3 regions of the Litorilituus sediminis genome follow, and region 2 is predicted to be linked to each of the others. Evidence: predicted binding sites of a transcription regulator. Region 2 holds the regulator's gene; each other region holds the start of a gene.
The links. The regulator FNR, encoded in region 2, switches genes on or off when oxygen is low (the NO sensors DNR and NnrR bind a similar motif). The targets are predictions, from matches to a motif close to TTGATCTAGATCAA.

Region 1: the regulator FNR is predicted to act here: its motif matches at 5,440-5,453, upstream of nrdG (anaerobic ribonucleoside-triphosphate reductase activating protein).
Region 3: the regulator FNR is predicted to act here: its motif matches at 4,789-4,802, upstream of napF (ferredoxin-type protein NapF).

What each region holds. Positions count from the first base shown of each region.
Region 1 is NZ_CP034759.1:2,437,808-2,448,930, forward strand. Features, by position in the region: gene EMK97_RS10905 (GGDEF domain-containing protein) at 1-689, opposite strand, end outside; gene EMK97_RS10910 (sensor histidine kinase) at 876-2,183, shown strand; gene EMK97_RS10915 (OmpA family protein) at 2,325-3,473, shown strand; gene EMK97_RS10920 (Ig-like domain-containing protein) at 3,473-5,215, shown strand; gene nrdG (anaerobic ribonucleoside-triphosphate reductase activating protein) at 5,523-6,023, shown strand; gene nrdD (anaerobic ribonucleoside-triphosphate reductase) at 6,010-7,791, shown strand; gene EMK97_RS10935 (helix-turn-helix transcriptional regulator) at 7,871-8,491, opposite strand; gene EMK97_RS10940 (NADPH-dependent FMN reductase) at 8,707-9,327, shown strand; gene EMK97_RS10945 (VOC family protein) at 9,340-9,732, shown strand; gene EMK97_RS10950 (VOC family protein) at 9,762-10,181, shown strand; gene EMK97_RS10955 (carbon-nitrogen hydrolase family protein) at 10,260-11,123, opposite strand, start outside.
Region 2 is NZ_CP034759.1:279,539-290,661, forward strand. Features, by position in the region: gene EMK97_RS01265 (ABCB family ABC transporter ATP-binding protein/permease) at 1-51, shown strand, start outside; gene EMK97_RS01270 (DUF1415 domain-containing protein) at 82-639, shown strand; gene EMK97_RS01275 (LysE family translocator) at 1,232-1,882, shown strand; gene EMK97_RS01280 (YciC family protein) at 1,969-2,817, shown strand; gene EMK97_RS01285 (glucosaminidase domain-containing protein) at 2,854-3,735, shown strand; gene ttcA (tRNA 2-thiocytidine(32) synthetase TtcA) at 3,777-4,703, opposite strand; gene uspE (universal stress protein UspE) at 4,873-5,820, opposite strand; gene fnr (fumarate/nitrate reduction transcriptional regulator Fnr) at 6,007-6,726, opposite strand; gene EMK97_RS01305 (sulfite exporter TauE/SafE family protein) at 6,779-7,489, opposite strand; gene ccoS (cbb3-type cytochrome oxidase assembly protein CcoS) at 7,492-7,719, opposite strand; gene EMK97_RS01315 (heavy metal translocating P-type ATPase) at 7,726-10,158, opposite strand; gene EMK97_RS01320 (FixH family protein) at 10,164-10,658, opposite strand; gene ccoP (cytochrome-c oxidase, cbb3-type subunit III) at 10,827-11,123, opposite strand, start outside.
Region 3 is NZ_CP034759.1:783,005-794,127, reverse strand. Features, by position in the region: gene EMK97_RS03640 (hypothetical protein) at 1-116, shown strand, start outside; gene EMK97_RS03635 (hypothetical protein) at 193-1,233, shown strand; gene EMK97_RS19000 (hypothetical protein) at 1,303-1,470, shown strand; gene EMK97_RS03630 (collagenase) at 1,585-3,567, opposite strand; gene yfbR (5'-deoxynucleotidase) at 3,771-4,388, shown strand; gene napF (ferredoxin-type protein NapF) at 5,013-5,537, shown strand; gene EMK97_RS03615 (TIGR02808 family protein) at 5,539-5,676, shown strand; gene EMK97_RS03610 (chaperone NapD) at 5,762-6,052, shown strand; gene napA (nitrate reductase catalytic subunit NapA) at 6,049-8,538, shown strand; gene napG (ferredoxin-type protein NapG) at 8,590-9,348, shown strand; gene napH (quinol dehydrogenase ferredoxin subunit NapH) at 9,351-10,211, shown strand; gene EMK97_RS03590 (nitrate reductase cytochrome c-type subunit) at 10,214-10,669, shown strand; gene EMK97_RS03585 (NapC/NirT family cytochrome c) at 10,694-11,123, shown strand, end outside.

The sequences.
Region 1 (11,123 bases), 2.1 Mb from region 2:
AATAAGGCATCTTCTGCTGCGTGTAATATATGCTCGCTGTTCATTCCTGGCTGCCAAACAGCGACACCAAGACTACAGGTAGTCTTCTCTAAACTTGCTAATAACTCAGTATTCACCTTGCTATGAATATCATTAGCTAGCTGAAAAATAGCCCTTTGTTGAGACGGCAAAATAATCAAAAAGGTATCACCATGCCAACGTATTAATTGACTTGCCTTTGGCAGTGCTTTTCTCAGTAATTCAACTAACTTAATTAATACCTCATCACCTATGCTTGAACCATACAAGTCATTAATATGTTTAAAGTTATCTATATTTAGTTGCACTAAAGCAAAACCTTGTTTGCCCTGCTCTGCTCGCTGCACATAATTAGCTAACTGTGCTTGTCCCGCTCTACGATTCAATACTTGTGTTAAAGGGTCTAATTTTGATAATTGCTCAAAGGCATAGGTTATCTCACCTAGTTCTTTCATACGGCGATATAAGAATATGACTAAACTAATGGTTAACGTTGCCGAAAGCGGTAGCAATTCATCTAGCTCCCAATCATCATATTCTCGACTTAATGCAAACATTAGCTCTAAAACATCATAATGAGCGAATATAAACAAAAAGATAACATTGATAATAACAAGCCAGAAAGCATCTCGAAGCAAGGTAGAGCGATGTAGGTATTTATAATGAGGCATATACAACTAGGTTTGTCGTGAACAACTTTAGCATCTTATCGTATTTAGGCTATTTTTCACACAAATAATATAATTCAAGCGCTGGCGAAATCATTAGCAAATATGCCTTATTAGCTCAGCCATGGCAAAACAGCGCGAATATGCCATAGTTAAACTGTATTGGCTTAATCATTGATAGGTTTAACTATGCTTGAGAATGTTCGCGACATAATAGAAGGCGTATCTAATAGTTACGGAGAAGATTTTTTCAATAAAATTACCTTATGCTTAGATAAAACCATTAAAGCTGATTACACCTTTATCGCCTGGTTAGATAGGGATACTTATACCTCAAAAACCATTGCCTTAGTCGCCAAAGGCCAGTTAGCCGATAACATTGAATACTCTTTAAAAGATACGCCATGCGCTAACGTAGCTGAAGATTCTATGTGTTGTTACCCTAAAGGTGTTTGCAGTGTCTTTCCCAACGATCAATTATTAATTGATATGAAAATTGAAGCTTACTTAGGCACGCCTTTGCACGATTCTAATCACAAAGTGATGGGGCTGGTTGTTGCCTTATATGAAAAGCCTATAGCAGATGAGCAACAAGTGCTGACTTTATTTCAAGTGTTCTCTGGCCGCATTGCCGCGGAGATGGAACGCCGAGCCTATGAAGCCTCCTTAGAAGAAAAAGTCGCCAGTCGCACTCAAGAGTTATCTGCCGCCTTGGATAAGCTAACCTTGATGCAAACTCAATTAGTTGAATCAGAAAAAATGGCCGCTCTGGGTAACTTGGTTGCTGGCATCTCTCACGAAGTCAATACACCTTTAGGTATCGCTATCACCACCCACAGTATCATGGCAGATGAGCTAAAAAAGCTAAATAAACAAATTGATAGCGAAAGTTTAACCATGAAAGCAATGAATAGTTACCGCGCAGCGGCAGAAAATGCCCTGAGTATGCAAGGAGATAATCTTGATAGAGCAAAAAGATTAATTGAAAACTTTAAAAAGACCGCGGTTGATCAACACCAATTAGAAATAGAAAACATCAATATTCAGCAGTATTATCAAAAAATTACTTCTACGCTAAGACCTTTACTTAAACCTAAAAAAGCAACATTAACCATTAAGTGTGACGATGATATTAACCTAGCTACCTTTCCGGGCGTACATGCACAAATTATCACTAACTTAATCAGCAATAGTATGCGTCATGGCTTTAGTGACTTAAATGAACAGTCCGATAATCAAATTAGCTTCAACATTAAACGTAAAGGCGAAGATATTGTTGAAGTTTGCTACCAAGATAATGGTAACGGCCTAACAGAAGAAGCGCAAAAGCACGTCTTTGAACCTTTTTATACCACAGCCAGAGAGCAAGGTGGCGTCGGCCTAGGTATGTCGATTATTTTTAACCTGATCACGCAAAAGTTAGCTGGCAGCATAGAGTATGTCAAAAAAGATTCTGGTGCCTGTTTTATTTATTGCTTCAAAGAAAGTAAAAGCTAGTATTTACAAAAATATAGCCGCAAGTCGAGTTCATTTTCCAACATATCACTGTATAATTATTGTCAACAAAGCAATGGCGCATAACTAAATGCAGCTTTATGCTTTTTCTTTACCAAGGACAATGGACTACACAGGTGTAATATGCTTTTTGCAATAAAACCCAATCAAATAACAGCGCTATCTATGCTGTTAACCAGTTTTACCTTCAGCCAATTTGTACACGCCACTGAGCCAGTACCATCAAAGCCAGAGCAAGAGCATAAAAAAACAACATTTGAATCTTATTACTATACAGGTGGCAAGCTAGGTATCAACCGTTATCAAGATGCCTGTGAGGCATGGCATACCGGTTGTGAACACAATGATTTAGGTCTAGGACTCTTCGGCGGCTACCAAGTCAATAAATACTTAGGCTTTGAGTTTTCCTATTTAAAACTTGGTGAAGCCAGTGGTAAATATATCGAAACCGGTGTTGAACAAAAATACGCAGGTACTATGCAAGGTTTTGATTTTTCAGCGGTTGCTAGCATTGATATTTATCAGCAACTTGGCGCTTTTGCCAAATTAGGTACTATGAACTGGTATGGTGAAAACACTAGCCACCATGGCACATTAACATCTTATAGCTGGGCACCAACGGCTGGTGCAGGCCTAAGCTATCAGTTTTCTAAAGCTTGGCAAGCTCGCTTGGAATACCAATATTTTCATGAACTGGGTAATAAAAAGCTTGGTAGTACTAATGCCCATTTTACTAGCTTAGGTGTTAGTTATCGCTTTGGCTCTGACAAACAGCCAATCAAGCCTAAAAAAACTCATCAATATTCGCAGCCATTAAAAGCTCAGCAAAAAGCCATGGAAATACCCGCTCGTCCTACAAAACCAGTTGCTGCACCAGTTCCGGCAAGAGCACAGCCAATCGCTGCTCAGCAGGTAAGCGTACAATTTGATTTTGATAGCGATAAGCTTAATAAGCCCCATCAGCTTGATAATATTATTACGCTACTTAAGAAGTATCCACAAGCAAGCGTAACACTTAAAGGTTACACAGACTCTAAAGGCAGTGAAGCCTACAACCTTGAGTTATCTAAAAGACGCGTTACTGGTATCGAGCAGTACTTATTAGCTCAAGGGGTTAGCAAACGACAAATTACCAGTGACTACTTTGGTGAGCAAAATCCTGTAATCGATAACCTAACGCAGGAACACCGCGATAAAAATAGACGCGTTGAAGTTACCACGAAAAAATTTACCATTTATGATAATCAAGCCGTTAAGCAAGGAGCACAATAATGAAACTAGTTAAGCACATTCGCTCTTTTATTTCGTTATGCTTGCTGTTACTAATCACTGCTTGTGGTGACAGCAGTGACTCACCCTTTCCAGCGCCAGCTTGTGGCAGTGCCGATAACCCATGTAAAGAACTAGTCACCTTTACTATATCTCCTAGCAAGCAAAACACTTTAGTGGGTATGTCGCAGCAGTTTACTGCAACAGCCTATTATGATGACGGTAGTCAAGACGATGTCACTGAGCAGGTGAGCTGGCAAGTCTCTGATCAAGCTATCGCTAGCATATCTAACGATAATAACAGTCAAGGCTTAGCCACAGGCAACAGTGCTGGTACTGCAACAATCAGCGCAAATTTATTTGAATTTACCGCAACAGCAAAACTCTATGTAATGGACGAGTCTGTTGAACAGCTGATCATTATTCCACACGATAAAACCATGCCAATCGGCACAGAGCAACAATTTACTGCTTCCTTATTACTTGCCAATAAGCAAACCATCGATGTCACCACCCAAGTGACTTGGCAAGTTGATGACCAAAACATTGCCAGCTTATCTGATATCGCAAGTATTACGGCTAAATCAGCAGGCAGCGCCCAATTAAAAGCCAACTTTAATTATCAAGACAATGAATTCACCGCTGCTGCTAATATTACTGTGATTGACAGTGTGCTCAGTGAAATTGTTATTAGCCCAGTCAATGCTAAATTGCCTTTAAACAGCACGGCTTATTTCAGCGCACAGGCTTATTTTACTGACGGTCATGTTGAAGATATTTCAAAACAAGCCACATGGTCTGTTGATGATCAAGCTATTGTCACTATTGTCGAAACAGGCGCTCAAGCTGGCTATGCCACAGCTGTTGAGGTCGGTACAACACAAATTACCGCAGAATTTAATGAACTTACGGGTTTTACCCAAGTTGAAGTTACCTCAGCGACCTTAGTTGACATTCAAGTTAGCCCTGTAAATAGGATAACGCCTGCGGGCACTCAAGTAGCTTATCAAGCTCATGCCATTTATTCTGATGCATCACATTATGATATTACCGAGCTTGCCGCTTGGTCTAGCTCAGCGCCAGAAGTGGCTAATATCCAGTTTACTGGCGCGCTATCGGGCGTTGCTCAAACATTTACTCCAGGTGTTACCGAAATCACTGCGCACTACTTAGATAAAACCGCAACAGAAACCTTAACAGTAACAGAAGCCATTGCTGAAAGTTTACAAATTACCCCTGTAAATCCAAGCATACCATTCGCTAGCCAAGAGCAATTTAGTGCTATCGCCACTTATTCAGATGAAACTAGTGCCGATGTTAGCCAATTAGCCACTTGGCATAGCAGCAATACCGATATAGCAGTGATTACACCACAAGGTATTTCGGCTGGCTTTAGCTCAACAATCACTGCTGGAGAAACTATTATTAGCGCTGATTTTGACGGACTATCGGCACAAACTGAGCTAACGGTTACGCAAGCAACGCTTATCGGTTTGTCATTAACTCCTGCCAACAGCACAGTAGCCGCAGGCGCTCAGCAAACATATCAACTTTATGGCTTATATTCTGATAACAGCTCAAGGGAGCTTAACCGTTATGCGAGTTGGCAAAGTAGTGAAACTAATTTAGCCACCATTAGTAGCAACGGCGTTGCTAGCACATACAAATCTGGTTTAGTGACCATTTCTGCAACTTATCAAGGCATGACAGCCAATGCAGCATTAACCATAACGCAAGCGAACTAGCTAGCACGACCTAGTGTGCTGATAGCTTTTTTGCTATCAGCACCACTATTACTAAGCCACTCCTACCAGGCTAAAAATCTAACGCATCTCATTTCTGTTTTTACGGGCTTGTTATTCTTCAACCAGCTCTAGTTTAAACAATCAGCAACAAAACCATATCTTGTATATGGTTATTCATAAATACACTATATATTGTGCTCAGTTTTTAATTTTCACTAAAAAATGTGATCAAGATCAACTATTTGACTCTAACAATTACTATATATTGTGTTTAACAAAATAATAATATCTATATATAGGTCTTAAAATGGACTTTAATTGCATAGCACCCAGCATAGTTTTTCAAGAAGTACCCAATGAGATCAGCCTATGCTTTAGCATTACCGGCTGCAAGGTTGGTTGCAAAGGCTGTCATAGCACAGAATTATGGAATGAAAATTATGGCATGCCGTTAACTAAAGAAAACTACCTAAGCTGGCTAAAAAAATACAAGGGCTTAATTAGCTGTGTAGTCTTTTTTGGCGGTGAATGGCAAGCCAATGCCCTGATCGAAAAACTACTTATCGCCAAAAACGTCGGTTTAAAAACCTGCCTTTATTCTGGCGAAAAACATATAGATATCAACATCAGCCAACATTTAGATTTTTTAAAAACAGGTGCTTGGCAAGCAGAATTAGGCGGCTTAGAAAGCCCAAACTCAAACCAAGTTTTTCGTGATATGAACACCGGCGAAAAACTTAATCATTTATTTATTAAAGACTCAGTTAACTTTACCTCAAACCAAGGAGCAGACAATGTTGCGGCTTAATCAAGAACAATTAAATGATAAAAAAGATTTTATTAAACATTACTTTGCAGCCAAAAATGCCGCCGATGGCTCGAAAATGGATGCCAATGCTAATGTTAGCCATAAAAATATTGCCACCCTTGAAGCTGAGCTATTAAAAGATTGCTTCGTGCAAATTAATCGCACCTTAGTCCATGATAAAATTGCCGAAACCTTTGATGCTGACTTGGCTAAAGAATACTTACGTCAAATAGAAGATCATGAAATCTACGTGCATGATGAAACCAGCTTAAAGCCGTATTGCACCTCAATTAGCATGTATCCATTTCTACTTGATGGCTTAACTAAACTAGGCGGTGAATCTAAAGCGCCTAAGCACTTAGAATCATTTTGTGGCTCATTTGTTAACCTAATTTTTGCTATTTCAGCGCAATTTGCTGGTGCGGTAGCAACGGTTGAATTTTTAACTTATTTTGATTACTTTGCTCGTCTAGAATATGGCGAAGATTATCTAACAACCCATAAATTTGAGATTGAAAATCACCTACAACATGTGGTGTATGCCATCAATCAGCCTGCCGCTGCACGTGGTTATCAAAGTGTGTTTTGGAATATTTCCCTGTTTGATCAGCACTACTTTGCTTCTATGTTTGGTGACTTTGTTTTTCCAGACTTTTCAAAACCTAACTGGCAAACCGTAGATCAATTACAGCAATTCTTTTTAACTTGGTTAAATAAAGAAAGAGAAAAATCAGTTCTTACCTTCCCTGTTGTTACCGCTGCCATGCTAACAGAAAATGGTCAGTGTAAAGATCAGCAATTCGCCATGCAGCTTGCCAAAGAAAAAGCCCAAGGTAATTCATTCTTTATCTATTTATCTGATAGCGCTGATTCTCTTGCGTCTTGCTGTCGCCTGCGTAATGAAATTTCCGATAACACCTTCTCCTATACCTTAGGCGCTGGTGGTGTAGCGACAGGCTCTATCAATGTTATTACCTTAAATATGAACCGCTTAGTGCAAGATGGTCGAGATCTAAAAACAGAAATCGAAAAAATTCAAAAATACCAAGTGGCCTATCGTAAGTTAATGGAAGAATATAAGGCGCAAGGCGCACTATCGGTATACGATGCTGGCTTTATCAGCTTAGATAAACAATTCCTTACTATTGGTATCAATGGCATGGCTGAGGCGGCAGAGTTTAGCAATATTACTGTCGGTAATAACCAGGCATATAAAGACTTTGTTAGCGAGCGTTTGCAGGTAATCTACCAAGCAAACCAAGATGCCAAAAAAGCCTATGGTTACATGTTTAATACTGAATTTGTGCCGGCTGAAAACCTAGGGGTTAAAAATGCCAAATGGGATAGTAAAGATGGCTATCAGGTCAATCGCGATTGTTACAACTCATACTTCTACTTAGTAGAAGACGAAGAAACCAATCATTTAGATAAGTTTGTTTTACATGGCAAAGAAATTACTCAATACCTTGATGGCGGCTCAGCATTACATTTAAATTTAGATGAAGCACTGTCGGCCGACGCTTATGTAAAACTCTTTAATGTTGCCGCAGCAACTGGTTGTAATTACTTTTGCATCAACGTGAAAATTACCATCTGTAATGAGTGTGAAAAAATTGATAAGCGCACACTACATCACTGCCCGGCATGTGGTAGTGACAACATAGATCACGGTACTCGGGTCATTGGTTACTTAAAACGTGTTACTGCCTTTAGCCAAGGTCGACAAAAAGAGCATAGCTTACGCCACTACCATAGAAAAAGCGCGTAGCAAACCCAATAAAAACATGGACTAACAGCTAGTTGTATATACATTATGTTAAATATGTATATATAACTGGCGTTCTGCATTATTTCAGTGGTGTTACCTTATAAGCACAGCGCCTTGAACCTTCAACGATATGCTCTTCTCTCGAGATAGTTGCAACTTCTTGCAACAGCGTTTGGAATATCTGTAATTCTGAACGACAGAAATTCTGGCATTTACTTGCTGCCGCACAAATAGGGCAATGGTTTTCTAATAACCAATAAATATCACCGTCTTGCTCTACTGTTGCCATATAGCCTTCATCACTACGCACCTTAGCTAAAGCAGTTAACTTTTCTTCAACAGAATACTTGTCGGCTAATGCCAAACGGTAATTAACCAGTGCTGTCGATTCACGGTGAGAGATCAGTTTTTCCAGACCATCATCGCCAAAAATAGCGATAACTGAGTCTAATAGCTGTACGGTAAGTTCATCATGTCTATCATCAAAAAGCTCATTGCTTTGCTCAGTTAGCGACCAATAGCGTGTTGGCCTACCACGTGGTGCTTTTTCATCCTTAAAATCAACATCACCACTTTGTTCCAATGCCTGCATATGTTGGCGCACCGCCATAGTAGTGAGCTGTAATTCATTAGCAAGGGTTTTCGCCGTTAACGCGCCCTGGCTCTTGAGCATATGCAAAATTTTATTGTGAGTTTTCATCGTAACTAATACCTACAACTAACAGCTAAATTCAAAGAAGAAGCAAATATCTCTTTAACTTTACTCACCATTATTACCCATCCTGTAATTAAGTAAACTTTTTTATTTATTTTATTGCTTGACTTTATTAAATAAACATTTTACTTTACTTAACAATTAATAAACAAAAAACTTTATATAAGTAAAGTTATCTAGTCTTTGGCAAAGGGGAAAACATGAATTTATTAATCATCAGTGCTAGCCAGCGTTCACCATCACAAAGCGCAAAAGTAGCCAGATACCTTGCAGAAACCACTCATAGCTTTGACAAAATCAACCTAATAGAGCTGTGCCAATTAAACATACCGTTATGGGATGGCGAGGATGCAAGTAAAGCAATGCCAGCAAGTGACTGGAGTGGCTTGCAAGCACAAGTTAACGCTGCTGATGCCTTAGTATTAATTACCCCAGAATGGAGTGGCATTGCTTCACCACGACTAAAAAACTTTCTTATGATGTGCGAAGCACAACACTGTGCCCATAAGCCTGCACTTCTTATTTCAGTGGTTGATAGTATTAGCGGCGCTTACCCTATCGCAGAACTGCGCATGAATGCCTTTAAAAATAATAAATTAGTCGCTATTCCAGATCATTTGATCATTCGTAACGTCACCGAGATTTTAAATGATTTTACTCAAGGTGGCAGTGCCTTAAGTCATCGTGATAGTCAAATTCGAGACAGGATTGCCTATAGCATGCACACCTTAACCCACTATGCAGAATCGTTAAAAAGCTTGCGAATAGCATTGGCAAACAACCCTTTCCCTAACGAAGAAAGCTATCAATACGGTATGTAAAGGAGAAAAACGATGAACATGAATCAAATCACCTTACCAGTAAGCGATATGCAAGCGGCTAACAACTTTTACCTAGCGCTTGGCTTTACTCAAATTGTTGATACGCCACATTATGCCAGGTTTATCTGCCCAGATGGCGAAGCAAGCTTCTCATTAAGTTTGGAAAAAGAGCCATTTAGCAATGGCGCCATCCTATATTTTGAGCATCAAGATTTAGATAACTGGGTCGCACAATGCCAAAGCAGAGGAATTGACTTTCAACAACTGCCAACAGAGCAGCGCTATTTATGGCGAGAAGCAATCACAACAGATCCCAGCGGTAATAAATTAAAACTTTACTGGGCAGGAGATAATCGACTGAATCCACCATGGCGTGTCAATAAAACTTATCAGCACAGCAATTAGACAGTATTCACAACTCTTAGGAGAGTATTATGATCACATTAGAACATTTAAATTTAGTGGTAAGCGACATAGAAAAAAGCTTAGCCTTCTATCGAGCAGCTTTTCCTCATTGGCATGTACGTGGCGGTGATGAAGGCCAATGGTACGGAAAGAAGCGTAACTGGGTTCACTTTGGCGATGATTACCAATATTTATCCTTAAATGATAATGGCGAAGGTCAAAACCGCGATTTAACCGGTCATCAAATTGGTTTATCACACTTTGCCTTTGTCACTTCAGATATTAAAGGTGTCATTAAGCGCTTAGCAGCTGCCGGCTTTGACATTGATAAAGACGGCGCTGAAGATGACTACCGTGAAAACGCTTACTTTATTGACCCAGATGGCTATGAAGTGGAATTTGTTCAATATCACAGTGATGTACCTGAGCTTAGAAATCGCTACGCTTAAATCAACTCGTTACTCATACCACAACAACTATTCACTTGGCATAATAGCAACGATTAACCTTGCAGAAAACGAGCAAGGTTAATCTGATTTATCAATAAAGTTAATCGGCGCTAATCTAGTCCTATCAACAGTCAGAGTAAAGACATCAGGTCTAGCATAATGCCCGGTAATATCTAAAGCACGCTTTGATGTCGACGATAACTCAACATCAATATCAACAAGTAAGTGCCCTTTGCACTTGTTCATTGGCCCGGCAACCACTTCACCTTGCGGAGAAATAACGGCTGAATCGCCTGGGTTAATCCAGTCTTCATCTGCAGGGTATAAGTTCTCTAGCTCAGGAAGGTCGCTGGGCAAATCTTGCCGCTGCAGAGCGACACCACAATTTAATAGCCAACACTTTCCTTCTCGGGCGATATGTTTCATGCTTGCTAACCAGTCATCACCACTGTCATAAGTAGGCGCTATATATATTTCAATCCCTTGAGCATACAGAGCATAGCGTGCCAGTGGCATATAGTTTTCCCAGCAAATTAGCTGACCAATTCGACCTACCTGCGTATCGATAACATTCAAACCATGTGCATCGCCTAGCCCCCACACCATACGCTCTGGATTGGTTGGCATTAACTTACGATGATGATTGACCAGCTGCCCTTGATGATTAATAGTGATAACCGTATTAAACAAGGTCGCACGGCTATGCTCGCCATCGCGCTCATTGATGCCGCACACTAAAGTAATATTATTGTCTTTTGCCGCTTGCAATAAAGGCGCAATATCATCGGAAGACAGATCGACAGCATTACTAAGTAATCGCTTATGCAGCGCTTCGCAAGTACCCCAATCGCCCCCCGGCCTCAGTCGCCATATCCACGCAGGATAACCTGGAATATACGCTTCAGGAAAAACAATAAGCTGAGCTCCTTGCTTAGCAAGCTG
Region 2 (11,123 bases):
AATCAAAAAGGCTTGTATGCTACCATGTGGCAGCTTCAGCAATCAGAATAAGCAAATCATTACCCAAATAGGTTTTCCTTAATGCACAGTGAAGAAAATAACGTTGTTGCTGCAACCAAAGCTTGGTTGCAGCAAATTATTATTGGTTTGAACTTTTGCCCATTTGCTAAAAAAGAATTCGTTAACAACACAATTTGTTATCACGTTTCTAGCCATAAAAAACAAAAAGCCGCTTTATTAGAGTTTGTTGAACAATGTCAGTTGCTAGCTGATGACAACAGCATCGAGACAACTTTACTTATTTATCAAGATGGCTTTCGGGATTTTAATAGCTACTTAGATTTAGTCGATAATGCCAATGATTTACTGATAGCGCAGGGCTTTGAAGGTGTTTTTCAGCTAGCGAGTATGCATCCAGAGTATTGCTTTGCCGACGAAGACTTTGATGATGCCAGTAATTATACTAACCGATCACCATATCCCATTATTCATATTATTCGTGAAGAGAGTATGGCGCGAGTATTATCGGTTTATAAAAATCCGGAAGAAATTCCTGAAAATAATATTGCTTTAGCACAACAAAAAGGCAGTGAATATTTTAAGCGTATACTTGAAAATATTCACCATAAGCACAGTTAAACTTAACTGTTAAAAGGGAATTGAGTAATACCAAGTGAAATAATGATTTGCTCTCTCAGCGAGAATTAAAAGGCTGAGAGGCAAGGCGCTGAATGAAAAGAATGGTTATTCCCTTGTTGAGTTCAGCAACGCAGCATATCAGCCTTTTAAACTCGCCCTTTGGGAGCTTGTTAGAGGCAAGATAACTGCGGCAGACTTGCTCAATGTAGAATAACTATATTGTCACAATATCTTTCTTGTTCTCTCTCCTCTGACATAGCTCTGAGATGACTAAAGCATTATTCCACTTGGTATAAACCATTTAACACGCAATATTACATTTAGTTTACGTTATTAGTTGGCTTGTTTTTGTACACTTGTATTATGTTTAATCAAGGTGAGAACAGTAATGACGACTATTTATCATGGTAAAAAATACCGCTTTAATGGTTTTGATGAGCTATGGCAGTTCTATCGTAATATACTGTCAGCTGAGCGAGAAAGTTTACACGCTAATACTATATAAGCGTGTTTTCATTTGTTTGCTATCAGACAATTTAGCATTAATTAGGTAGACTATAGCCATTTTTGTATTCTTATCTATTTATTTGCTATGTCGTACTTAGAACAATTCTTTTTAATCGCAGGTGTGCACTTTCTTGCTGTTGCCAGCCCTGGGCCTGATTTTGCCATAATTATTAAACAAAGCGTTCGATATAATCGCCGTATAGCTATTTATACCAGTTTAGGTATTGCCGCAGGTATTATTTTGCATGTGACTTATTCACTGGTCGGCATTGGTCTTATTATTGCCAGTGATGAACGTTTACTCACTGGGTTAAAGTACTTAGCAGCGGCTTATTTTTGCTATATTGCTTGGCATGGTCTTCGTGCTAAGAAACCAAGCCAACAGAAACTTGATAGCCAAGAAAGTCAAAAACTAGCTCAAAATGAACTGCTACCAAGTGCTAAAAAAGCATTTTTAACCGGATTTTTAATAAACGGTTTGAATATTAAAGCGACATTGTTTTTTGTTAGCTTATTTTCAGTGGTGGTCGCGCCGCAAACGCCTATTGATATTAAAATGATCTATGGGTTTTATATGGTTATTGCCACAGGCGCTTGGTTTATTTTTCTTTCATTTTTACTTACCCAAGAAAAAGTTCGCTCGTTATTACAAGTAAAGGGCTATTTAGTTGATAGACTAATGGGAGCGGTTTTATTGCTGCTTGCAATTCAGTTGGTTATTAGTGACTTAAACTAACACGCTTTGGTATAGGAGCAATTTGGCGGTTATTACTGTATAATCTCATGCAATTAGTTTAAAGGTAATAGAATTAGGGTTTAGCTTTGTCAGAAAAAATTTCTGTTGTACAAGTAGGTGGTAGCATAGAGCAAGCAGTAAAAGGCGACTATGCAATTGATACTAAGCAAGTGCTCTCTCAAGCTTGGCAGCAAACATTAAAGGCTCGTGTCTCGATTAATTTAGGCTTAGGTTTTTCGCTTATTCTAGGTATGCTGGTATCTTATATTGCGAGTGGTTATTTAGGTGGTATAGAAGCCGTTTTTCAAGACCCACAAGCGAGTATGATCCTTAATATTTTAGTCACTGTGGTTATTTGGCCGTTTATGGCAGGTGTTGAAATGATGGGGGTTTTACACTCCATTGGCATGAAAACCAAGCCGAGTATGATTTTTTCATTTTTAAAACGTGGTAGTTGGGTGGCAATTTGCGCCTTACTTACTTCATCGTTAATTAGCTTAGGCTTACAGTTATTGATTTTACCGGGAATATTTTTAGCTGTGGTATTGTCATTGACCATTCCTTTGGTGGTAGAAAAACAGTTATCTCCTGTAAAAGCAATTGTTATATCTGTGCAGGCATTACGGTTTAAATGGTTTCAACTGATGACGCTATATTTAGTGCTAATTATGTGCTTTTTGGCTTTGCTATTTCCTATGGCACTGTTAGTTGAGTCAAGTATTGCGCCGGTAGGTGTTGTGATCTTTTTATTTGGTATGACGTATTTAGCACCTTGGTACTACAATGTTAAAGGTATCTTATACCGAGATATTTTCGGTATTCAAGTGGCTTCCAATAACCCGGAAAAAGTCATAGAAAATACGGCAAACGCCAGTCAAAATATCAAGAAAACTCAAAAGGATGAGCAGAATTCAGATGACACTTTTTCAGCTTAATTGCTGTCATAGTATGCTGAGTAACGGAAGATATATATGAAGATTCGTGGATTAATTAAGGTTTTATTAGTAGGCTTTTTATTGGTTGGCTTAGCTGCGCCATTTACTTTTATGCCACCGCCAGAATATAAAGCACCACTTAAAACGACTACCTCAGATTTAGCAAAAAGTGAGCAAAAGGCTGTGGCGGTTAAAAAGCCAAAAACCATTAAAGAAAAGCCGCTTCACGATGTCAAATTGCCTGATTTTGCTTCGATTAGGGATATCGCAACGAAGAAAAAGCGTTTCTTTGATTTTATTCAACCGGCTGTGGCGAAACAAAACCAGCGATTATTGCAAACTCGTCAAAAGTTAGAATATTGGTTAGAGCAAATTACTTTAGAGATTGGTTTGACTGAAACAGAACAAGCTGAATTGGCAAAGTTGGCAAAACGATATCGGGTAAATAAACATAGTTCTACCTTGCAGAAAATTGATGAGCTGTTAGAGCGAGTTGATATTATTCCTGAGTCGCTTGTATTGGTACAGGCTGCCAATGAATCAGCATGGGGAACCTCACGTTTTGCGAGAATTGGTTTAAACTTTTTTGGTATTTGGTGTTATCAACCTAAGTGCGGCATGGTACCCAATGGCCGTAACGAAGGGGCAAAACATGAAGTTGCTGCGTTTGATAGCGTAGATGATGCGGTTAAGGGTTATTTTCGAAATATCAACACACATAACGCCTACATGGTGTTTAGAAGTATTCGCTCGCAGTTAAGAGCGCATAATCAACCGCTTGATGCAGAAATTCTGGCGACAGGTTTATTACCGTATTCAGAGCGCGGTGCTCATTATGTGTTAGATATTACGGATATGTTGCGTCACAATCAGCGCTTCTTTGCCTATGAGGATACTAGCACTCACTTAAGTGATTAATTTAAGTGACTAATTTAAGTTTAAGCGAGTGCCGATAGTTATTATTGTACTTCAACAATATTTAATTGATTATCTGGCGTAGTTTCGGTATTTGCTGTGTTTGTAGCGGCATAACTTTCTTGATCAAAAGCTAAATCGCCACCATTGATGACACCTGATGTGGCATCAATGGATTTAAAGTCAAATAGTTCACTATCGCATAAGTGAGACGGCACCACGTTTTGCATTGCGGTAAACATAGACTCAATTCGTCCTGGAAATTGCTCATGCCAATCATTTAACATACGTTTAATGTTTTGTCGTTGTAAGTTTGGTTGAGAGCCACACAAGTTACACGGAATGATAGGAAAGGCTTTTAGTTCACCATATTGGATCAGTTCGCTTTCCTTACAAAATGCTAATGGCCTGATGACAACATGTTCACCATTGTCTGATACTAATTTAGCTGGCATGGCTTTCATTTTTCCACCGTAGAACATATTTAACATCAGTGTTTCAATCATGTCATCTCTATGATGACCTAAGGCAATTTTTGTTGCGCCAAGCTCTTTTGCCGTTCTATATAACACTGCGCGTCTTAAACGAGAGCATAAGCTACAGGTGGTTTTACCTTCAGGAATTTTATCTTTAACGATAGCGTAGGTGTCTTCTTCAACCACCTTGTAATCTATACCTAAGCTATCAAGGTAATTAGGTAAGATATGCTCAGGAAAACCAGGTTGTTTTTGATCTAAGTTGACCGCGACAATATCAAAGTGAATTGGTGCTGATTCTTTTAACAACATTAAGATAGCGAGTAGGGCGTAGCTGTCTTTGCCACCAGAAAGGCAAACCATAACTTTATCACCGTCTTCAATCATATTGTATTGCGCAATGGCTTTGCCAACATGCCCTCTAAGTCTTTTTTCAAGCTTAGCTAATTGAGTCTTTTGTGTCGGTGTTAATGTGTTTTCAGATGGATTTGTCATATGGCTAATACTGCAAGCACTAAAAATTTGTGCGCATTATACGCGCAAATAAATGGATTACCAATGAGAGCCCAACAAAAACTCAGTTTGTAGAAATGAAAAAGCCAAGCATATCGCTTGGCTTTAAGAAAATGATAGCTGGTAACTTATCTCTTACATCGAGTTCAGCTTAACTATTATCAAGCGGCGATATATAGCCTTGTGGTTTTAGCGCTAAAACATCGCAATTGAGCTGATCTATAACATGCTCTGCGGTATTGCCAATTAATGCTGCTGAAATACCTGTTCTGCCGATTGTACCTAATATAACCAGCTCAGCGTCAATTTGTTGCGCGGCTTGCTCTATTACTGTCTCTGGTAAGCCTTCTTCAACATAGGTGTTTTTAACATCAATATTAAATTTGTTAGCATGTGCAGCCATCGCTTCTTTATGATGCTTTAACATGGCGTTGTTGTACTCTGAAGAGTCAAATTCTGGAATTTCAATAGAAATGTTAACAGGTGTTCCCGGGTATGAATTGACTAGATGCACGTTCGCTTTAATAAGCTTAGCAAGCTCTGATGCTTGTTCAGTAATATCATTATTAAGAGATAAGTGCTCTTCTTCATCGCTGCCAACATTCAGTGCTGCTAGGATATTGCCATTTTTCGGCCACTCATGATCTTTAACCAGTAACACTGGCGTAGGGCACTTGCGTAATATATGCCAGTCAGTAGGAGTGAAAACAACTGATTTTAATTTATCGTGCTGATGAGTGCCTTTGATCACTAAATCATAGCCATGCTCAAGTACTTGGTTAACGATGGCTTCAAATGGTCGGTTATGCCAAACCACTTGGCTTTTAATATCCATACCTGAATCTAATTCAGCAATAATATCATCGAGCCATTGTTGTTTATCTTTTATGACCATTTGACGCATAGCGTCGCGTTCACCGCTTGATAGGATTGTGGTCATTTCATAAGAGAAATCAAAGATACTAAAGAAGGCGGTAATTTTCGTTGGCGTTGCGCTGTTTTCGTTAATCTTACTGGCCAACTCAATGGCTCTTTTCAGGGCTTTCTGTTCGTTGGTGGTTGGGTCGACAACAACGAGTATGTTTTGATACATTTCCATGAATAACCTCTATTTAAGCAATTATCAATTCTGTTTAACTGGTCTAATTACTTTATAGCAAAATAGTGTGATTAATGCTTGTTTTATATCAATTTACTTTGTAACGGAGATAAAAAAATCCCATAAGTTACTTAATTAAATAATTGAGTAACTTATGGGATTTTTATTAAGCTAAAAGCGCTGAACTTAGAGCGCTGCTACATCAGTCAGTTCATCTAAGTCTAAAATAGTAATCAATTTACCATCAACTTTGATTAACTCGTTTTTATGAAAACGATTAAGTAGACGACTAATGGTCTCAACCGTTAGACCAATATAGTTACCAATATCACTACGAGTCATGGTTAAGCGAAATTCAGTTGCTGAAAGACCTCTAGCACGGTAACGTTCACTTAAGCTGACTAAGAAAGTTGCCACACGCTGCTCGGCGTTCTTTCTGTTAAGCAAGGTTAACATTTCTTGATCTGTTTTGATTTCAGTACTCATCAAACGTAATACTTGCTTTTTAAGCTTAGGCATAGTGTTTGATAGGCTATCTAAGTTGGTATAAGGAATTTCACATACCATAGAGGTTTCTAACGCTTGGGCAAAGCTTGGGTGAGCGTTTTCTGCGATGGCGTCAAAGCCCAGTAAATCACCTGCTAGATGAAAACCAGTAATTTGCTCTTCACCTTGTTCATTTACGGTAAAGGTTTTAAAGGTGCCTGAGCGAATTGCATATAATGAGTGTAATTCTTGGCCATCATGGAAGATCTTATCGCCTTTGTGGATAGGGCGTTTGCGATCAATAATTTCATCTAAGGAATTGAGTTCACTATCATTCAGGGAGAAAGGTAAACATAATTCACTAATACTACAATTTTGACAGTGAATATGTTGTTGGCTTGGGCAACTTTTATTGGGCATAGCTTTTATTTACTCACAAATATGTAAAAAACGCTGTAATGAGGCAATGTTATTAGAACATTAATTGATATGCAACAAAAAAACTGTAAAAACCATAAGCTATAACTAATATTGCCATAAATTGTTTAGTTTTTGGCTTGACTAGTAGATTTTTTATGCTAGCAAGGCTAAATGAGAGTGCTAGTAAGGCCGGTAAGGTGCCCAAGCCAAACAGTAACATAATACCAGCGCCTGTTAGGGCGTTACCACTGGCTAATGCCCAAGTGAGGGTTGAATAAACTAGCCCACAGGGTAACCAGCCCCACAGCGCCCCTAAGGTGAGTGCTTTTTTGCCTGAATCAACAGGAATGACCTTATTGGCTAAAGGTGATATTTTCCGCCACAATTTGGCGCCAATGGCTTCGATACGTGTTAATAACATAAACCATTGACCAATATACAGCCCAAGTAGAATTAAAAATACGGCTGCGACAAGTCTTAATCCAGCGATAGGTAAACCTATATTTTTCGCTGCAATTGAGCCAGTAAAGCCAACGAGAGCACCAATTAAACTGTAAGATGCTATGCGTCCAAAGTGATAGCAAATAATGAGCTTAGGCTTTTGTCTTGCTTGAGTGACTTGCACAGAGATATTGCCAACTTGGCTATCCGCTTTAGTGGTAATGGCAGACGTTAACATGGTGGTGATACCGCCACACATACCAAGGCAATGTCCTGAGCCAACCAAGCCGATTAGAAACGCTGAAAGTAAATCTAGGCTCACAATTATTGACTCTGGTTATCTTCTTTACCGTAATCTTTTGTCTGTTCAGCTTGCTCTTGCTTGTTTTCAGAGCCTTTTTTATCGTCAACCTTTTTATCGTCAAATAGGATACTCATGCCTTGTTTTTCTAAATCATCAAATTGCTCGGATTTTACCGCCCAGAAAAAGAGATAAATACCTAAGGCGGTAAGTAAAATTGCAATCGGGATTAAGATATAAATGATGCTCATGATTACTTACCTTTTAAGTAAACGCAGGGAGTTGGTGATAACCAATATTGAACTTGCTGACATGCCGATAACAGCCATATAGGGCGTAATAAAGCCACATACTGCAAGCGGTAGTACAATAGCATTGTAACCAAACGCCCAGAGATAATTTTGAAAAATGATTTTTCGGGTTTTCTTCGCTACTTTAGCTAATGTCAGAATACTGGTTAGTTTATTATTCAGCAATATAACGTCAGCACCGCTTTTGGCAATATCAGCGCCACAGCCCATAGCGATAGAAACATGCGCGGCGCCAAACACTGGAGAGTCATTCACGCCATCTCCGGTCATCACCACGAGGTGCTCTTTTGCTTGTTTTGCTTGGATAATTTCCATTTTATCGCTAGCGGTTAAGCCACCTTGTGCAGAGTGCAGAGGGATTGTTTGCTTAATTTTATCGCAGGCTATTTGGCTATCACCTGAAAGCAACATAGTCGTCGCAGACTTATTCAATTGTTCGATGACTTTGTCGGCATCATCTCTGATCTCATCAACTAACTTAAAGCTTGCGATTACTTGGCTGTGGTTATTTTCAACTACTTTAACCAGTACACACGAGTATTCTTTATAATGATGTCCTTCCTGTTCGCTTAACAGCCAGTTAGGTTTACCTATGCGGTATGTTTGCTCGTTAATATTTCCTAGCACGCCTTGGCCTGAAATTACTTCTACCTGATGCGCGTTAATAGTAAAGTCGCGATGCTTAGTAAATGGTTTAGCTATTGGGTGCTCAGAGTGTGCCTCTAGTGCTGCAGCAATGGCGAGCACCTTGTCTTCGTTAAGACCGTTACTGAGAGAGAAATCGCTTAGGGTTACTTCTGCGATAGAAAATTCACCTGTGGTCAGTGTACCGGTTTTATCAAAGGCAAAACAATTGACTTGTGGCATGGTTTCCATCACATGCGCAGACTTTGTCATAATACCTTCTCGATTTAACCGCGTGGTGGCGCAGGTCAGTGCAGTTGGTGTTGCTAGCGATAACGCACAAGGGCAGGTGGCAACTAATACCGATAGAGTGATCCAAAAAGCTTCTTCTGGTAGATGTTGATGCCAATACAGCGCGGTGCCTATGGCAGTAACCAGGATAATAGCAACAAAGTATTGCGCGACTTTGTCTGAGAATTTAGCCAGTTTAGGCTTATGTGCTTGGGAGTGTTCGCTTAAGCGTATTAACTGGCTTAAAAAGGATTGACTGCTAGGCTGATCAACTTTAACAATTAAATTACCATCGCCATTAATTGTACCAGCGAACACTTTGTCTTGTTCAGTTTTACTTATAGGGCGCTGCTCTCCTGATAGCATGGCTTCATTCAGTTGGCTTTGCCCTGAAATAATAATGCCATCAGCGGGTACTACTTCACCTGGCTTAACGATAACGCTATCGCCTTTAACCAGTTGCTTAGCTGCGATTAATTGCTCTTCGCTGGCATTTTCTTGCTGTGTATTGTTTATCAGCTTAGTTGCTGTCATTGGCATTAATTTAAGTAGATTAGCAGATACTTGCGCTGCTCTTGAGCGAGCTCTAAACTCTAAAAATTTACCAATGAGTAAAAGAAAAGTGAACATAGAAACTGATTCAAAGTACACTTCACCTTGCTGAGAAATAGTTGCCCAACCACTGGCACTAAAGGCTAATATAATGGCAATAGAAACAGGAACGTCCATGGAAAGCCGCTTGGCTTTTATCGCATTGATTGCGCCAGTATAAAAAGGAAAGGCACCATAACTGACAATAGGCAAGGTTAATAAAAAACTTGTCCACCTTAGGTAGACTTTATTGTGCTCAGCCATATCGGCAAAAGCGCCAAAATATAGGCCAATGGCAATCATCATCACTTGCATCATTAAAATGCCACTGATGCCTAAGCGCTTAATAAATATTTTACTGTGCTTTTTATTTTGAATCTCTGCATCGTTCGCTTTAAAAGGCAGGGCATGATAACCGATATGTTCAATCGCGATTAAAATATCACTGAGTATTACCGTATCGTCATGCCATTTTACCGTGGCTCTTTGTGAGGTGGCATTGACGCTAATATCGATCACACCAGCAAGTTTACTGATCTGCATTTCAATTAACCAAGCACAGGCTGCACAACTGATACCATCAACGGTTAATATGGCCTCTTTATACTGGTCTGTTTGATAAATAAACTCACTTTGTAAGACTTCTTCATCAAGTAGTTTTTTCTTTTGCAACTGCTCAGGAATAAGTGATTGACCCTTATTCGCCGGTTCAGTACGAACTTGATAGTATTGCGTTAAGCCATTATCAACTATGGTTTGTGCTACCGCCTGACAACCTACACAACACATAGGTTGCGCTTTTTCATTTATGTTAACAAATAATGAAATACCATTAGGCACTGGCTCTTGGCAGTGAAAACAGGACATGGACATAATAACTACTGAGCTTTGGTTGGATCTGGAATTAAATCGATAAAATCTTTTTGTGGTAGGCCAATGGCATTGTGAATTTTCCAGTGATCTTCAAACGGACTGATGGTGATTTTCCATTTACCTGTTACTGCATGATCAAATTGGTGTCTAAAGTGACCATTACCATCAGGTGTTAAAGCGATATAAAAATCTTTTTCAGCAAGGGTAGGGTGAAAGAAATTGACATTGAGTAATGGAAAGGTTTTTTCGATACCCGTTGGCTTAATTACAAGTTCATTATTATCAAGCTTGAGCGCAAAACGCATACCTAGCTTTTGCGCCATTTTAACTTTAGACACTTCTAAGTTAATTGATTTACCTTTTTTATAATAATCGCCAACAACAAGCGTGTCTGGTTCGTGATTGGCAATGATATAGGTGGCAATACCAGCAACAACCGCAGTAAAAGGAAGAATAAATACTAACCAAGCCCAAGGCTCGCGATACCATGAAGTTTTCATAAGTTGTTATACCAATTGTGTCAATTTGTGCTGGATAAAAGTGCCGTTATTATACTGTTTTTGCTCGCTTACAGCTAGTACGCTACCAAGAAATAAGCATTAAAAAAGCCCTTGTTTACAATTAGTAACAAGGGCTTTTATTAACAGTTAATTATTACGATGTTTTAGTTAGTCTTGAGACAAGCTATAAACATAAGCCGAAATAATATGAACTTTTTCTTCACCTAGGATATCTTTCCAAGGAGGCATTACACCGGCACGGCCATTACGGATTGATTCTTCAATAGCACGTTTTGAACCGCCGTATAACCAAATGTTGTCAGTCAGGTTAGGTGCACCAAGTGGTAAGCCCATCGCTAAACTACCTTGACCTTCAGGACCATGACAAGCAGCACACATAGCAAATTTGGCTTGACCAGCTTTTGCCAGTTCCGGGTCAACTGAACGACCACTTAGGCTAATAAC
Region 3 (11,123 bases), 500 kb from region 2:
ACTTTTGGCAAAGTGATACAAGGGAAGTTTATCATCAATATACCCCAGCTATCAGTAGTCGAAGTGTTGTCCTTGATAATCGTTCATTATATCAGTACCACCATTATGGGTTTTAATCATAGCTTACTAACTAGAGGGTAAAATAGGGAATGTGCGGATGCATAGGTGTAATAGAAAAAGGAAAAATATACAGTGTGGTTTAAAAATAAAGAAGATGAAGAAACATTAGAAGAAATAGAGCAACGGGTGAAAGCAGAGGTAGAAGCAGAGTGGCAAGCTGAAATGCTAGAGCAGGGCTATAGTCTTGATGAAAATGGAGAGCTTGTTGATACACGCAGTTATGAGCAACGCCGTACTCAACGTGAAGCTCGAGTAAAAAAATGGCGTGAAGAAAATCCTGAGCAAGCGGCTGCAAATCATTTACGTATTGATAATGATAGAAAATATATAAATGCGGGCATTTACTACGAACCTCTAAGCAAAGACTATCTACATAACCAAAGTTATCAAGAGCGTCTAGCGAAAGCGGAAGCGTTAAATGGTTGTAAGTTTAAAGACTCACCCGAGCTTAACAGTAAGCGCTGGCAAAAAATTGATAAAGTTTTGTATGATAAAAAAGCAGGCTTTAGAAACTTATGTGACGGTAAAATAGCCACTATGGGGCGTTTGAATGGCTTTACAACATTTACCTTTATAATACAGGTACCGACCTGTTTATTCGGCTTAAGCAGTTTTTTTGATGGCCATGCATGGACAGGTATATTACTACCAATCTTTTTCTCAATGTTTTTTATACGTAAATGGTTAAAGCCCTATGACCAATTTGTTTTTGACCGCCATTTAGGCTTAGTGAAAACGCCACATAATTGGTGGCGACGCTCGTTTTATATTCCTCCAGAAGATTTAGAGTGCTATGACGGTGGTGAAATTAAATCTGCCCGTGGTGGTGGTTCGCGCGGTACGGCCAAATTTCGTTGTATGAAAACGCCAAAACGCTTTTATTTAAAAACACCTGAGTTTATTTGTCGTTTTGGTGGTATGAGTCAAGAGTGTTGGGCTTCCTATATTGAGTTTATGGATATCACGATTCCAATAAACCCACAATTACATGAAAGTATTGAACATTACTACACCATTGATAAAAACGCGCTAGAAACCGGCCCATTCCCTGAAGAGATGAAGAAGTACATTGACCCAGAAGATAAGCAAGTTAATCGCGAACATGTCTGGTAAATATCTAAAACGCATTATGACAAGCCACCCTAAACATCAAAAAACTAGGTTTTAAAAGGGATCTCTATTATGAGTGATGACTTCTTAGGTGCAATAATTTTAGTTTTCTGTATTTGGGGAGGGATGATTGCCACTTTTAAATTTTTTACAGGGGGTAACTTAACAGCTAAACCTATCGCTGATAACACTATTTTAGATGAGCTATGTCTTGTTTATAAGCCTTTTAACTATTGCTGAATGAGCAAATAGTTAATTCAATCGCTATAAAAAACAAACCCCATCAAAAATGATAGGGTTTATCAGTAATTTGAAAGCTTTACACTATAAAGCCTTTTTTATTAAGCTGAGCAATTATTTATCGGCAGCGTTACCTTTTGCTTTAAGCGCATTCTCATGCCAGTATTGCCAGTGCATATGTCGATGTGTTTCTACTAAGTGCTCTGGTTGTAAGTAATCTTTATAAGTGTAGCGATAGAATTGACGAGGCTTTTTCGGATCTTTAGCTTCTTCAGTTTGTTTGCCTAAATCTTGATGTTTTACTAGCCAGTTATAAAAGCTTTCTTGAAATTTTTCGCCAGACTCATCCAGTAACTTTTTATAGCCGCCAAAGAAATCAGTTTTTAAGTAATGGGCAAGCTTAAGGTACTCATCATGATGCTCTTCAAACATAAAGCGAACCGCTAAGTAGCCCCACTTGTACACTTGCGTTGTGCCATCTTTATATTCGGTATTAAATACATCCGTTAATGACAACCATTCTTCTGGCTTTTTATCGACCAGCTCTTTAAACGCTTTAGGGTTGTCATCGGCTTTGGAAATGTATTCCGCTAAGCCTTCTGACCACCAAACCATATTGCTTGGGAAGTGATTAAAGGTATCGTATTTGACAAAGCGGCCATCTAAGTAATGCACGTATTCATGGTGTAGATTCCATACTTTAAATTCTGGTCGAACCCAAAAGTGCTCGTATGAATAGAAAGTAGCAGTATTGTCAGGGTCTTGTGTTGTACCTTCAATATACATACCGCCATTATCAGTATGAATATCAAATACTAATTGACCATATTTATTGTATTCTGCCGCATTATGGAATATTACAACGCGAAGTTGGTCGTTAAAGTCATTGGCAACGGGTTGGTTGTTTGTGGCTAACTTAGCATGAAAATCACTTTCTTGAGCGATTAATTCCTGACATGAATTATTCAGCTGAGCTTCAGTCATCTTTTGCGTTAAAATGAATAAGCTATCTGAACAAACATGCTTAATTGGTAATGCTTCTTCAATTGTTGGTGCGATACAGCGTCCTTCTAAACTGCCAGATTTACACTCAGATTTTCCTCTAAAGGTACTGACAACATAAGGAATGCTAAATAGAGTTTTAAGCTCTTGTGTATCTTTATTATGTGTTTTAGCAAATGCTTCTAACGCAGACCATACGTTTTCATCTAGCTCTGTCATTAATGCTTCTTGCGGCAGAGACATTTCATCTTTATCTAATTTTGCTCTGTCTTCTTCAGAGCGTTTGTAATACTCATTCCAGTATTGCTTTGTATATACATTGTAATATTGCGCTAGTGCCCATACCGCATGTTGTGTAGGCCAGTCGCTGTTAGCTATTACAGCATTTTTTGAGCCGATAAAGTCAATCAGTGCTTGTTGTAATTCACCCTGCGCTAATATCGCATTCATATGTGGGTCTTTATTTTTTCTTCTTGCTTCATATGGCAAGATAGCGCCAGCTCTAATGACTTCCCAAAGCGCGTATTGGTTAAGCTTATCATGACCTAAATCGGTATTGGCATATAAGTTAATCAATTTAGTTAGTGGTTGAATATGATCTGCTACCATAGGTTGTAGCGGTTCTAGAAAAAATAAGCGATATAAAGCAACAGCATAATTTTCATGTAGTTTTGCTGTATCCGCTGTTAACTGATAGAAACCAGGCATATTTTGCATCGCAATAAGCGCTTGGTTTAGCGATTGAGCCGTCGCTTCTGGCCAATCTTTATCTGGGCCAAAGCTAGAATAAACTCTAAGGTAAAAGCTTAGCTTTTCGAGATCTTTATCTGCTAAATTGCCTTGTTTTGCTTTCACTGTTATCGCATTAGCCACATCACCTAATAAGTTGTCTTGATAATGATTAAAGTCTTGGCTCCAAAGCTGTTCTAGATCTGCTTGCAAAATAGAGCTAACGGTTGACTGAGTCAGCGCATTGTTAGTTACAACCTGTTGGTTTTGAGAGAGTGGCTGGTTCGCGCTTTGATTTGTATTAGAGCAGGCGCTTAACACAGAGATAGCAACCACAGATAGCAAAGTAGAAATTTTATTAGTCATAATCATTTTATTATTTAGTTGTAGATGCTAGCAATGTATACAATATGTCATTGTTGTGCAAGTTAGGCTAAGCTTGCGTGAAATCAAATTGTTTATAGATTTAGCAATTAACGACATTATTCACGCGCGTTTTATCTATTAACTTCTTATAAATCTTGATAATTTGCTAAAGTTAATTTGTCTTGTTACTTAATGTAAGGAAAATGATGTTTCACCATAAACAAGGTAGCTTTACTGCGTGGATTTTGCGTCTTCGCAAAATAATTCGCTGGCCTCTGATGACATTTCGAGAAGCTGAAACCTGTTCACAACATTCTTTTGAGGTGGCAGTTATTAGCCATCAAATTGCTTTAATAGGTAAGTTAAAGTTTAACAGGGGCTATGACCCTTCAAAAGTTGCTGTTGTTGCCTTATATCATGAAGCGTCTGAGTCAGGTGGCGTTGGCGATTTACCTAGCCCGTTAAAGTATCATAACCCAGAGTTTACAGCGCAAATAAAGAAAATAGAGCGAGATGTTGAGCACTCTATGGTCTATCAAGGTTTACCCAGCTATTTGCATGATGATATGGCAAACATCGTCATTCAATCTAATGTTGATAAAGATATTAAGTCCATTGTCAAAGCCGCTGATGATTTGGCTGCGTATCATTACAGTTTATCTGAACTAAACTGTGGCAATAAGGAATTTATTGATGCTTGTACTCTCTTAAAGAAGCGGGTTGCTCAACATTGCGAAAACTGGCCTGAAGTGAATGAGTTTTTTCTTTCCCAATTTTCAGCTTGTACACAAACATTAGATCAATTATCACGACCAGATTAGTACATACACTATTATTCTTTTTAGTGCAATAGTTAATTTTTCATGTCAACAGGCAAATAACAGTAAAAGCTATTGTGATATTTGTCACTTCGCCTAGAGTTTTTACCCTTATTTTGCCACTTTGATCAGTGAAATTAAAAATAAATTGCCTTTTTATCAAAAAATCCATGAATAAAATAAGGTCTCTTTAATACTTGAGTGAAAAGGTCAAGTATACCGGGGGCTTGCCAGTATCCCCGAGTAAAACCCCATTAAATTTTTGAGGGTGTTTTTTGAGCAAAAATAAAGAAAACGTAGTGATATTGTCGCTATGTATACAAAGTTTGTCGCGATAATAAGCAAGATGAAAAATATACTGCTATATTGTCGTTGATATATGTCAAAACATTCACCTTCTTTGTTGATCTATGTCAACGTAATAGGAGGGCTAAGTTGATGCCCCTTAAGCTTTTATGTGTATAATCATTTCATTATATAACGGTGAAGTTAGTCATTTTGGCTGTATATAAAGATGGTTAATTATTAATAGTGTCTTTGAGTAAGCTATTTTTAAAAGTAAACATGTTTATTGGAGTTATTGGTGCTGATTGATTTCATTGTTCAAAGGATATACAAGGTATATTAATGGCTGTAGGCGTAGATCATTCTAGACGTAACTTTTTTCGAGGTCGTAGACCGAGCGAAAAGGTAAATGTCCGCCTGCCTTGGCTAAAAAGTGAACAGGCGCTTTTGCAAGAATGTACGCAATGCTCTGATTGTATCAATGCTTGTGAAACGCAAATTATCGTTAAAGGCGAGGGGGGTTTTCCCACCGTCGATTTCACTAAAGGTGAGTGCACTTTTTGTCAGCAGTGTGCATTAGCGTGTAACGAGCCTATCTTTGTCGACGATTTATCTCAAACACCTTGGCAGGTAGAAGCGATAATCAAAGATTCATGCTTAGCTAAAAATCAAATCATGTGTCAGAGCTGTCAAGACAGCTGTGAGCCATACGCCATTTCATTTCAGTATTTACAATCTTCGGTTCCTCAGCCACGTATCAGTCAAGTTGACTGTAATGGCTGTGGTGCATGTGTTTCAGTCTGTCCGCAGTCTGCAATCGAAATAAAACCAATAGATACTTCTACAACATTAGCAATAGGAGAATAGTATGAGTGCACTAGAGCAATTAATTTGGAACATTTTAGGATACTCGTCTATGCCCTTGATTTTTCTAGGTGGTTTTATTGCCACTGCTGTAGTTGCAATAGCACTACTGAAAATGACTGGTGCAGAGGCAAAAGAATAATTTAAAGCTTCATGCTTTATTTATAGTAAAAGCAAAACATAAGCCTGAGGCTTAATATAAACGAATTAAACAGAGGTCAATTATTGTGATCAATCTACTTGAAGAAAATCCTGTCAACATTGCTGGCGTTTTATTTGTCGCTCGACCGGAAAATGTCGAGGAAGTGGCAGGTAAGCTAGCAGAGTTCCCAGGAGCTGAAGTACATGAAACCAGTGATAACGGCAACATGGTAGTAACAATAGAAGAAGACAATAAAGATCAACGCTTAATTGAAACAATAACAACTATGAGCAACATCCCCGGTGTAATCTCCTCATCATTAATTTTCCATCATAATGATGCTGGATTAGCACAATTTTCAGGAGGGCAAAAATGACACTGACTAGACGGGATTTTATAAAAGCAAACGCTATTGCGGCAACAGCTGTTGCTGCTGGCATTTCAATTCCTACTTCTGCTTCAAATATGATTACTAAATCATCTGAAAGCAAAATTAAGTGGGATAAGGCGCCATGTCGATTCTGCGGTACTGGTTGTAGCGTACTTGTCGGTACTCAACATGGTAAAGTAGTCGCAACCCAAGGTGATCCAGATGCGCCAGTAAATAAAGGCCTAAACTGTATCAAAGGTTATTTCTTATCTAAGATCATGTACGGTAAAGATAGATTAACCACGCCTTTATTACGTATGACCGATGGTCAATACGATAAAGAAGGTGATTTTACCCCGGTTAGCTGGGATAAAGCCTTTGACGTAATGGCGGATAAATTTAAAACAGCCATCAAAGAAAAAGGGCCTACTTCTGTTGGTATGTTTGGCTCAGGTCAATGGACTATTTGGGAAGGTTATGCGGCATCTAAGTTGATGAAAGCAGGTTTCTTATCAAATAATATTGATCCAAACGCTCGTCACTGTATGGCTTCTGCGGTAGGTGGCTTTATGCGTACCTTCGGTATTGATGAGCCTATGGGTTGTTATGACGATTTAGAAAAAGCCGACGCCTTTGTTCTTTGGGGCTCAAACATGGCGGAAATGCACCCAATTTTATGGTCGCGTTTAACTGACCGTCGTTTAAGTGCGCCGCACGTGAAAGTACACGTATTATCAACATTTAAGCATCGTAGTTTCGAGCTTGCTGATAATGGCATGATCTTCACGCCACAAACAGATTTAGCAATTTTAAACTTTATTGCTAATTATGTTATTGAAAATAAAGCGGTTAACAAAGAATTTTTACAAAAACACGTTAACATCCGTGAAGGTGTTACTGATATTGGTTACGGCTTACGTCCAACTCATCCGTTAGAAAAAGCGGCGAAAAACCCAGGTAAGGGTGGCTCTAAGCCAATGAGTTTTGATGATTACGCTAAGTTTGTTAGTAAGTATACTGCTGAGTACGTATCTGAATTATCAGGTGTACCAGTTAAAAACTTAATTGAATTAGCTGAACTTTATGCTGATCCAAAAGTGAAAGTAACTTCATTCTGGACTATGGGCTTTAACCAACATACCCGTGGTGTTTGGGCAAATAACCTAATGTACAACGTACATTTATTAACAGGTAAAATCTCAGAGCCGGGCAATAGTCCATTCTCATTAACGGGTCAACCGTCAGCTTGTGGTACTGCACGTGAAGTGGGTACATTCGCGCACCGTTTACCTGCTGATATGGTAGTTAAAAATCCTAAGCATAGAGCGTTTTCTGAGAAAGTGTGGAAGTTACCAGAAGGTACTATTCCACCTAAACCTGGTTACCATGCTGTTCTGCAAAACCGTATGCTTAAAGACGGTAAATTAAATGCTTATTGGGTAATGTGTAACAACAATATGCAAGCAGCGCCAAATATGAATGAAGAAGGTTTACCTGGCTATCGTAACCCTGATAACTTCATTGTGGTATCCGACCCTTACCCAACCGTTTCAGCACAAGCAGCGGACTTAATTTTACCTACAGCTATGTGGGTAGAAAAAGAAGGTGCTTACGGTAATGCTGAACGTCGTACACAGTTCTGGCATCAACAAGTGCAAGCGCCAGGTGATGCAAAATCTGATTTATGGCAGTTAGTTGAATTTTCTAAACGCTTTAAAGTTTCAGAAGTATGGCCGGAAGAGTTAATTGCTAAAGCACCAGAGTATAAAGACAAGACTTTATATGATGTGTTATACGCAAACGGCCAAGTGAATAAGTTCCCAACCTCTGATTGTAAAGGTGATGCTAACGTTGAAGCTGAGCACTTTGGTTTCTACATTCAAAAAGGTCTTTTTGAAGAGTATGCAACCTTTGGTCGTGGTAAAGCTCACGATTTAGCTGACTTTGATACTTATCATGAAGCACGTGGTTTACGCTGGCCTGTAGTTGACGGTAAAGAAACCTTATGGCGCTTTAGAGAAGGTTATGACCCGTATGTAGAAAAAGGCTCAGGTGTTCAGTTCTACGGTAAGCCTGATAAGAAAGCGGTTATTTTTGCGCTACCTTATGAGCCACCGGCAGAATCTCCTGATAACGAGTACGATTTATGGCTAAGTACTGGCCGTGTTCTTGAACATTGGCATACAGGTACTATGACCAATCGTGTTCCGGAATTGCATAAAGCATTCCCTGATGCGGTAATTTTCATGCATCCAGATGATGCTCGTCAACGCGGCTTACGTCGTGGTGATGAATGTATTATTGCCTCACGTCGTGGTGAAGTGAAGTCTCGTGTGGAAACACGTGGCCGAAATCGCCCACCTAAAGGGTTAGTTTTCATGCCATTTTTCGATGCGAAGCAGTTAACCAATAAGTTAACGCTTGATGCAACCGATCCATTGTCAAAAGAAACTGACTTTAAGAAGTGTGCAGTGAAAATCGTTAAGGTTTAACGCCCTAACGTAATCACAAAGCTAAATTATTAAGATTATTTGAGAACAACGATGAGCAGCTCAACAACATATCAACCAAGGAAAATGTCTAGACGTCAGTTAATCACTGACGCTAGCCGTGGCTTGTGTGGTGTGGGGTTATTAGCAACAGGGCTTGCTGGCTATGCCAAGCAATCTCAAAGCTTAGCTGCTCAATGTTTACGTCCACCTGGCGCATTAAGTGAAGAAGACTTTCTTGCTGCCTGTGTTCGTTGTGGTTTATGTGTTGAAGCATGTCCTTATGACACCTTGAAACTGGGTAAGTTATTTGAACCAGTAACAACAGGAACGCCTTATTTTGATGCCAATGTTATCCCATGTGAAATGTGTGAAGACATTCCGTGTCAAGAGGCTTGTCCTACTGGCGCAATATCACCTGAATTGGAGTCAATTAATGACGCCAAAATGGGCTTAGCCGTTTTATTGGATAGGGAAACTTGCTTAAACACACAAGGGTTACGTTGCGATATCTGTGTAAGGGTTTGCCCTTTAATGGATGAAGCAATCACCCTGGAAGTACAGCGAAACGTCAGAACAGGCCATCATGCCATGTTTATCCCAACGGTGCACTCTGATGCGTGTACTGGTTGTGGTAAGTGTGAACATGCATGTCCGTTGCCAGAAGCCGCAATTAAAGTATTGCCGCTTGATATTGCTAAAGGTGAACTAGGTAAACATTATCGCTGGGGTTGGGTTGAAAAAGACAACGCCGGTGGTTCGTTAATAGATGAGGTACTAGATTTACCTGATCGCTTACCGGAGGGGGATTAATTATGAAATACCCTGTTGGTAAAGAAGCGATAGAGGAAAAGGGCTGGTTTTTAGCTCATCGGTTTTTGCTATTAAGACGGTTTGTTCAATTGGGTGTATTAGCACTATTTTTGGCTGGCCCCTTATTTGGTCTCTGGATTATCAAAGGAAATCTTAGCTCAAGTCTTTTTTTAGACGTGGTGCCAATGACAGATCCTTTTGTTGCTTTGCAAGCCTTTGCGGCAGGGCACTTACTAGAGACAACAGCAATTATCGGTGCAGTCATAATTATTAGTTTTTATTTTCTCTTAGGTGGTCGAGTATTTTGTTCTTGGGTATGCCCAGTCAATATGATTAGTGATGCAGCACACTGGTTAAGACGAAAATTGAAGATTAGAACATCAACGAAGCTATCACGTAAAACCCGTTTTTGGGTGCTAGCTATGGCTCTGGTTCTGCCAATAGGCTTAGGCACTATGGCATGGGAGCTTATAAACCCAGTATCTATGTTTCACCGTGGTGTGATATTTGGTATGGGGGCTGGTTGGATAGTGCTTGTTGGAATTTTCTTGTTTGATTTATTACTCGTTGAGCAAGGTTGGTGTGGTCATATATGCCCACACGGAGCGTTTTATAATGTATTAGGACGCTACAGCCCAATCAAGGTATCAGCAACAAATCGGGATAAATGCCATAAGTGCATGGACTGTTTTGCTGTATGCCCAGAGCCGCAGGTGTTGAAAATGCCATTATTTGGTGAGAACAAGGGCTTTAGCCCTGTGATCAAATCGGCTGACTGCACAAATTGTGCTCGTTGTATTGATGTTTGCTCAAAAGATGTATTTAAGATAACGACAATTTTGCCAAATAAGGCAGAGGTATAATTATGAAAAAATTATTAAGTGTTGTAGTGGTTTTAGGATTAGCCTGTACAACGTCAATTAACGCTGAAGAAGTTAACTCGGGTGGGGTAGAGTCTCTTCGTGGTACAGCAACTCTTGATGCGACTAAAAAAGCAGAAGAGATGAAGCGTGTCATTAAGGATAAAAACCCAATTGCTCGTAACTATGTTCACCAACCACCTATGATCCCGCATCAGATCCGTGGTTATAAGGTCGATTTAAATAGCAATAAGTGTTTAACCTGTCACGGCTGGAAGTATGCTGCTGAAACGGGTGCCACTAAGGTAAGTATGACGCACTTTGAAACTCGTGATGGTAAAACACTATCTGATATTTCACCACGTCGTTATTTTTGCTCGCAATGTCATGTTACTCAAGCAGATGCTAAGCCATTGGTTGAAAATACCTTTGAGCCAGTAGAATCATTGGGCAATGATTAGTCCTAATGTGTAAAGGGGAAAAAAATGACAAAAGCAACAAATAAAAAAGGCCTTTGGCACTACCTAAAGTCACCCAATAGCGCAGGATTGTGGTTTATTTTGATGATAGGTTTTGCTGGCGGTATCATCTTTTGGGGTGGCTTTAACACAGCACTGGAAGTAACCAATACTGAAAAGTTCTGTATTAGCTGTCACGAAATGGAAAATAACGTTTATGAGGAATATCGTGAAACGATACACTACTCAAACCGTTCTGGCGTTAGGGCTACATGTCCAGACTGTCACGTACCGAAAGAGTGGACTCATAAAATAATCCGTAAAATTGCCGCCAGTAAAGAAGTCTGGGGCAAACTTACCGGGGTTATTGATACGCCTGAGAAGTTTAACGATCATCGCCGCTATATGGCTGAACGTGAATGGAAACGTATGAAGGAAAATGACTCTCGCGAATGTC